Paenarthrobacter nicotinovorans: one gene and its partner. The protein of the gene in region 1 interacts with the protein of each later gene in a pairwise test. Links are inferred from orthologs where the notes say so. Each region holds a gene or a part of one and is shown on either strand. Other genes may lie near its edges.

What was found. Proteins that work in one complex are often made in the same cells at the same time.
Region 2: the proteins of dnaE (region 1) and JMY29_RS11780 interact in binary tests that used the Escherichia coli proteins (3 or more experiments, as listed by UniProt). The link is inferred for Paenarthrobacter nicotinovorans from one-to-one orthologs.

What each region holds. Positions count from the first base shown.
Region 1 is NZ_CP089293.1:1,753,925-1,758,557, reverse strand. Bases 292-4,394 are described here. They hold dnaE (DNA polymerase III subunit alpha), read right to left. Parts: upstream 4,050-4,394; coding sequence 492-4,049; downstream 292-491. Other genes in these bases: JMY29_RS08180 (RluA family pseudouridine synthase), read right to left, coding at 4,120-4,394; JMY29_RS08190 (flavin reductase family protein), read left to right, coding at 292-473. Also shown: more of JMY29_RS08190, read left to right, coding at 1-291; more of JMY29_RS08180, read right to left, coding at 4,395-4,633. UniProt on the Escherichia coli protein: DNA polymerase III is a complex, multichain enzyme responsible for most of the replicative synthesis in bacteria. This DNA polymerase also exhibits 3' to 5' exonuclease activity. The alpha chain is the DNA polymerase catalytic subunit.
Region 2 is NZ_CP089293.1:2,522,660-2,525,755, reverse strand. The notes cover bases 269-3,096. They hold JMY29_RS11780 (aminotransferase class I/II-fold pyridoxal phosphate-dependent enzyme), read right to left. Parts: upstream 2,396-3,096; coding sequence 1,142-2,395; downstream 269-1,141. Other genes in these bases: coaD (pantetheine-phosphate adenylyltransferase), read left to right, coding at 2,431-2,931; JMY29_RS11785 (spermidine synthase), read right to left, coding at 357-1,145; rsmD (16S rRNA (guanine(966)-N(2))-methyltransferase RsmD), read left to right, coding at 269-343. Outside these bases: more of rsmD, read left to right, coding at 1-268. UniProt on the Escherichia coli protein: Shows aminotransferase activity with methionine and histidine as substrates, and to a lesser extent also with phenylalanine.

The DNA of each region.
Region 1 (4,633 bases):
AGACTTTCAGGGAGATGTTCCGCAGGCACGCTGCCGGAGTCGCCATCATTACGGCCAACCTCAACGGCAAACCCTTTGGTTTCACCGCAACATCCGTGGCATCGCTGTCCGCCGAGCCGCCCCGTTTCACCTTCAACATGGCCAGGAGCTCCAGTTCCTGGCCCGCTGTCGCGAACGCGGAATATATCGGTGTCCATATGCTGGGGCTGGAGAACCAGGCGTTGGCCGACAGGTTCGCACGGACCCGCGACCGGTTCGACGGCGACCACTGGGAGCCCGGCCCCCATGACGTTCCCATCCTCAAGGACGTCAGCGGCTGGCTGGTCGGCAAGATCCAGATGCGCTTGTCTTTTGAGAACAACGCAGTGGTTGTGGTCGAGGTCGTCGACGGCCAAGTGGGCGGGGAAGGGACCCCGCTGCTGTACCACGGCGGCGCTTACAGCAAGCCTGCGCCGCTCGACTACGAGATCTGACTACCGCGGGCCCGGCTGTCAGTTGTCCAGACAGGCCGGACCGAGCAGGACCTTGAGGTCTCCAAAGAGCGACGGACTGGGATTCACCCGAAGATGCACTGGCAATCCCATGACCTCCACCTTGGTATCACCCATCAGCTTCAACCGGACCTCCGAGTTCCCGCGGTGGGTGCGAAGGACGTCCCGCAGATCCGTTACCACTGCCTCCGTGGCCTTGAACGTGGGAATGGTGATCACGACGGGACCGTTGACGCTTTCGCTCAGGTCCGGCACCGATAGTTCCATGCAGTTCAATGTCACAGCGCCGTCATCCCGGCGCTGCAGGCGCCCCTTGACCACAACGATCAGGTCTTCGGCCAGCACAGAAGCAATGGGGCCGTAGACCTGGCCGAAGAACATGACCTCCATTGATGCACCGAGGTCCTCGATCTCCGCCCTGGCATAGGCATTGCCGCTGGCCTTGGCGATCCTGCGGCTCAGGGAGGTGATCATGCCTGCAATGGTGACAATGGCGCCGTCGTGTGGTCCGTCCTCGGCGATGATCGACGCAATGGTCTGCTCGGCGTGCTGGCTCAGGACACCCTCCAGCCCCTGCAGGGGGTGGTCTGAAACGTACAGTCCCAACATGTCGCGCTCGAAGGAGAGTTTGTCCTTCTTTTCCCATTCAGGGAGATCGGGAATTTCCGTGGTCAGCGAAGCTTCCGGTTCCTGGTCTTCGAACCCGGCGAAGAGGTCGAACTGGCCAATGGCCTCGTTTCGCTTGAGCGTGATCACCGAATCAATGGCTTCTTCGTGGATCATCGCCAGCGCCCTGCGATGGTGGCCGAGGGAATCGAAGGCGCCCGCCTTGATCAGCGATTCAATGGTGCGCTTGTTGCACACCACCGCCGGGACCTTGAGGAGGAAGTCCTTGAAGGACGTGTAGTTTCCCTCCGTCGCCCGGGTGGACACCATCGCGTCCACCACGTTGACACCAACGTTGCGGATGGCTCCCATGCCGAAACGGATGTCCTGGCCCACCGGGGTGAAGTTCAGCGACGATTCGTTGACGTCCGGCGGAAGCACCGTGATGCCCATGCGCCGGCACTCATTGAGGTAGATCGCGGACTTGTCCTTGTCATCACCCACCGAGGTCAGCAGTGCGGCCATGTACTCCGGTGCATAGTGCGCCTTCAAGTAGGCAGTCCAGTACGAAATAACCCCGTACGCGGCCGAGTGCGCCTTGTTGAAGGCGTAGTCGGAGAACGGAAGCAGGATGTCCCAGAGCGTTTTGACCGCGGCCATGGAGTAGCCGTTGTCCTGCATGCCTTGGGAGAACCCGGCGAACTGCTTGTCCAGTTCGGATTTCTTCTTCTTACCCATCGCGCGGCGAAGGATATCTGCCTGGCCAAGCGAGTAACCGGCCAGTTTCTGGGCGACGGCCATGACTTGCTCTTGGTAGACGATCAGGCCGAAGGTGCCACCAAGGATCTCCTTGAGCGGCTCTTCCAGCTCCGGATGGATGGGAATGACTTCCTGGATGCCGTTCTTGCGCAAGGCATAGTCCGTGTGGGCGTTGGCGCCCATGGGACCCGGCCGGTACAGGGCCAGGACGGCGGAGATGTCTTCGAAGTTGTCAGGCTTCATGAGCTTGAGCAGCGACCGCATGGGTCCGCCGTCTAGCTGGAACACGCCCAGGGTGTCGCCGCGGGCCAGAAGCTCATACGACGCGGCGTCGTCCAGCGCAAGGTTTTCGAGATCCAGGTCCACGCCACGGTTCATCTTGATGTTTTCCAGGGCGTCCGAAATGATCGTGAGGTTTCGGAGGCCCAGGAAGTCCATCTTGATCAGGCCGAGGCCTTCAGAGGTGGGGTAGTCGAACTGGGTGATGACCTGGCCGTCCTGGAACCGCCGCATGATCGGAATAACGTCGATGATGGGGTCCGAGGACATGATGACGCCGGCGGCGTGTACACCCCATTGGCGCTTCAGGCCCTCAATGCCCAGCGCCGTCTCGAAGACCTTGGCTGCCTCCGGGTCGGTGGCAATGAGCTGCCGGAAGTCCCCGGCCTCGCTGTAGCGCTTGGACTCCGGATTCTGGATGTCCGCGAGGGGAATGTCCTTGGCCATGACGGCCGGCGGCAGGGCCTTGGTCAGCTGCTCGCCCATGCTGAACGGATAGCCCAGCACGCGGGAGGAGTCCTTGAGCGCCTGCTTGGTCTTGATGGTTCCGTACGTCACGATCATCGCCACGCGCTCGTCGCCGTACTTCTTGGTGACGTAGTCGATCACTTCCGAACGGCGACGATCATCGAAGTCGACGTCGAAGTCAGGCATGGAAACGCGGTCCGGGTTGAGGAAGCGTTCGAAGATCAGACCGTGCTGGAGGGGGTCGAGGTCGGTGATGCGCATGGCGTAGGCAACCATGGAACCGGCACCGGAACCACGTCCGGGACCCACCCGGATGCCGTTGTTCTTGGCCCAGTTGATGAAGTCGGCCACCACGAGGAAGTACCCGGGGAAACCCATGGAGGTGATGACGCCAAGCTCGTAATCGGCTTGTTTGCGGACCTTGTCCGGGATGCCCTGGGGGTAGCGGTACTTCAGGCCGGCGTCGACTTCCTTCACCAGCCACGAGGTCTCGTCTTCGCCTGGCGGGCAGGGGAAGCGGGGCATGTAGTTGGCACCGGTATTGAAGGAAACTTCGCAGCGCTCGGCGATCAGGAGCGTGTTGTCGCAGGCTTCCGGATGGTCACGGAACAGCTCCCGCATTTCCTGCGGTGATTTCAGGTAGTAGCCACTGCCGGAGAAGGCGAAGCGGGACCCGCCGTTGTCGTAGGTTGGCTCAAGCAGAGTGGAACCGGACTGGATGGCCAACAGGGCTTCGTGCGCCTTGGCATCGTGTTCGTGCGTGTAGTGGAGATCGTTGGTGGCCACCAACGGCAGGTTGAGCTCCTTGGCCAGGCGGAGCAGGTCACCGGTGACGCGCCGCTCAATGTCCAGACCATGGTCCATCAACTCGCAGAAGTAGTTTTCCGCGCCGAAGATGTCGCGGAACTCGGCTGCGGCTTCCACGGCCTCCCGGTAGAGTCCCAGGCGGAGCTTAGTTTGGACTTCTCCGGAGGGGCAGCCCGTGGTGGCAATGAGGCCTTCGGAATAGGTGTTGAGCAGTTCACGGTCCAGGCGCGGCCACTTACCGAAAACAGAATCCAACGACGCAATCGACGAGGCCCGGAACAGGTTTCGCATGCCCACGTTGTTGTAGCTCAGCAGGGTCATGTGGGTGTAGGAGCCACCGCCGGAAACGTCGTCCTTGCGCTGGCTCTCATCGCCCCAACGGACCCGCTCTTTGTCACCGCGGGCCGTTCCCGGGGTCACATAGGCTTCGACGCCGATGATCGGCTTGATGCCTTTATCCGTCGCCTTGCGCCAGAAGTCGAAGGCGCCAAACAAATAGCCATGGTCCGTGGTTGCGAGGGCCGGCATGCCCAGGCGCTCAGTTTCGTCGAACAACTCCCCCAGCCGTGCCGCTCCATCCAGCATGGAGTATTCGGTGTGGGTGTGAAGATGGACGAACGAATCATTGCTGGAAGTCACCACGACAGTCTACCGTCCCGGGTCGGGGAGGAAACGGACCGCAACGGCACCGGACTTCAGGTCAATGGAATCAGGCCGAACCCGTTTCCAACAGATCCAAGGCGTACTGGAGGTCCGCCGGATAATCGCTGGCAACTTCCACCCATTCGCCGGTGCGGGGGTGCGTGAAGCCGAGCTGGCGGGCGTGCAGCCACTGCCTGGTCAGCCCCAGCGTTGCCGCAAGACGGGGATCGGCGCCATAGGTGAGATCTCCGGCACACGGGTGGCGCAGCGCCGAGAAGTGGACACGGATCTGGTGCGTCCGTCCGGTCTCCAGATGGACTTCCACCAGGGTCGCCTTACCGAAGGCTTCCAGGACCTCGTAGTGGGTAACGGACGGACGACCGTCCTCGATGACGGCGAAGCGCCAGTCGTGGCCCGGGTGCCGGCCGATCGGTGCATCAATGGTTCCGACCAAGGGATCGGGCAGCCCTTGGACAACGGCGTGGTAAACCTTGTCCACGGTGCGCTCCTTGAAAGCCCGCTTGAGCACCGTGTACGAATGCTCGGTCTTGGCTACGACCATGACACCGGACGTGCCAACG
Region 2 (3,096 bases), 770 kb from region 1 along the record:
CGATGCCAAGGCAAGCGACGTCTGCCAACGGAACGCGGACCTGGTCAACCAGACCCTGGGGTCCAAGAAAGTTTCCGTCCACCGTTCCAAGGTGGAATCGTTCCTGGAGCGTGCAGGCGATGCTTCGGTGTGGGACCTGGTCTTCCTTGACCCGCCCTACCCCCTGGACGAACCGGCGCTGGCTGCGGTGCTCGAAAAGCTGGCACTGCACCTGGACGATGCCGCCGTTGTGGTGGTGGAGCGCAGTTCCCGCAGCCCCGAACCGTCGTGGCCGGATGCCTTGGAGTGTTTCGCCGACAAAAAGTACGGGGAGACCAAGCTGTGGTTCGCTGAACCGGCGTGAGCACTGGTTCCGTTTAGCCGGCGATCCGGTCCAGGTCCACGCCCGTCAGGACGGCAGCCGGGTGGGGGCCGCGGGCCAATAGTTCAGCTGTCCATTCCGCGGGCCATGGCGTACGTGTGCCGACCAAAATTATGTTGCCCGGATAGCGGCCTTCAAACATGCCGGCCTCCGCGAACGCAGCAACATCCGGCATGGCCTTGCGCAGCGCTGAGACCTGGCTGCGGACAAGCGTGAGCGCCGGCTCGTCGCCCACATTGACGATGAGGACGCCATCGGGAGCCAGCCGGGCTGCTGCCTCTTCATAGAACTCCCTGCAGGCGATATGGGAAGGGGCCTCGGGCCCGGAAAAGATGTCAAGGATGACGACGTCGAACCCCGCCTCGGCGGGAAGCTGCGCCAATGCGTCGCGCGCGTCGCCGATATGGGAGGTCAGCCTTGTACCGTCGGGCATCGGCAGTTTCTGGAGGACAAAGTCCAGGAGTTCACGTTCCAGTTCAACGGCGTACTGTTCGGAGCCCGGTCGGGTGGCCTGGATGTAGCGGGCCAGTGTAAGTGCTCCGGCGCCCAGATGAAGGGCCCGGATGGGGCGGCCAGGTTCTGCGGCCAGGTCCACCACGTGCCCGATCCTGCGGAGGTATTCATAGAAGATCTCACCGGGCGCCGCCAGGTTCACGTGTGACTGTTCGGCTCCGCCGATGCTCAGGATGAAGCTGCCCTCCACGAGGGGGTCTGTATCGATCGTGGCGTGCTGGCCGCTGGTGCGGAGGAAGCGGGCGGCATGGCCGGAATCCCGGGAATTCACAGGCGTTCCTTGAGCGTAGCCAGGCGCCCGGCAGCTTCTTCCAGGACGTCGATCTTCTTGCAGAAGGCAAAACGCAGGAGGCTGCGGGTGCGTTCGGCGCCTTCCGGATGACAGAAGACCGGAACAGGGATGGCAGCCACTCCGACGAGTCCGGGCAGGCGCCTGGCGAGATCAACGGAATCCCTGATGCCCAGCGGCGCGGTATCGACGTTGATGAAATACGTGCCGCTGGGGTTGAAAACGCCGAAGCCTGCGGCGCGGAGGCCTTCGGCGAGGATGTCGCGCTTTTGCCGGAGGGTATCGGCAATGCCCTGGTAAAACGCGTCGGGAAGGCCCAGGCCGACCGCGATGGCGCCCTGGAATGGCGTGCCGGAGCTGTAGGTCAGGAATTGCTTCACGGTGCGTACAGCTGCCACCAGGTGTGCCGGTCCGGTGAGCCAGCCGATCTTCCATCCGGTGAAGGAAAACGTCTTGCCGGCGGAGGAAATGGTGATGGTTCGTTCGGCGGCGCCGGGCAAGGTGGTGACCGGGATGTGCGGCACTCCGAAGGTGAGATGCTCATACACTTCGTCGCTGAGGATGATGGCGTCGTATTTGCCGGCCAATTCCACGATCCTGGCGAGGACGCTATGCGGAAATACGGCACCCGTGGGGTTGTGCGGGTTGTTCAGGAGGACAATTTTGGTTCTGCTGCTGAAGGCTTCTTCCAACGTTTCGAGGTCCGGCAGGAAATCAGGGGCCAGCAGGGGAGCGGTGACATGCTTGGCGCCGGACATCCCGATGATGGCACCGTACGAGTCGTAGAAAGGCTCGAAGGTCAGGACCTCGTCGCCGGGTTGGACGAAGGCAAGCAGCGCCGCTGCGATGGCCTCGGTTGCTCCCGTAGTGACAAGGACTTCATTGTCGGGATCCGGGTCCAGGCCGTAAAACCGTTGCTGGTGGGCCGAGACGGCCTCCCGCAATGCGGCAACCCCCTTGCCTGGCGCATACTGGTTCGCTCCTGCCGCAATGGCGGCCTGCGCTGCGTCCTTGATCTCTACGGGGCCGTCCTCGTCGGGAAAGCCCTGACCGAGGTTGATGGCTCCGGTGGACACAGCCAGTGTGGTCATTTCTTCGAAGATGGTGACTCCCAGGTCCCCGGCAGGTGAGAGCAGGTTGGCTCCCATAGCGGCCCGTTTCCAAGGTGCCGGAGCGTCGGCTGAAGTTCCAATAAGGGGAGCGCTGCTGCCTGCTGATGCCATGGCAGCCATGGTATCCCGGCGAAGCCATGGGGTAGGTTCGTCTCATGAGACGCGCGGTATGCCCTGGATCCTTTGACCCCATCCACAATGGACATCTCGAAGTCATTGCCCGGGCCGCCGGCCTGTTCGATGAAGTCATCGTTGCCGTGTCCACCAATTACGCCAAAAAGTACCGGTTCAGCCTCGAAGACCGGATGGAGATGGCACGCGAAACGTTGGCTTCCCTGCGCGGAATCATCGTGGAGCCCATGGGTGAAGGCCTGCTGGCCGAGTATTGCCGCCACAGGGGCGTTTCGGCGATCGTCAAAGGCCTGCGCTCGTCCTCGGACTTCGACTACGAGTTGCCGATGGCCACGATGAACCGCCAGTTGACCGGCGTCGAAACCGTCTTCCTGCCCGCCGAAGCGCACTACGTCCACCTGTCCTCCACCCTGATCAAGGAAGTCAATGTCCTGGGCGGGGACATCTCTGATTACGTCCCCAAATCTGTGTTGAAGCGGCTCCTTGCAGGCGAGCCGCCCACTGAAGCGCCCCGCAAGGGGTAGGCTTGTCGGGTACCTGCGCCCTCACGCAGAGTTCCCCAAGCTGAAACCAGCGTGCTTCTGTGCGCGCCCGGTGCCGGTTTGAGTCCTCAAGCGTGATCAGGCTAAGATGGTACGTCGGTCATATGTTCTACAGGAGTTCTCATTAAGCGAGATGCAAGTTCGCCC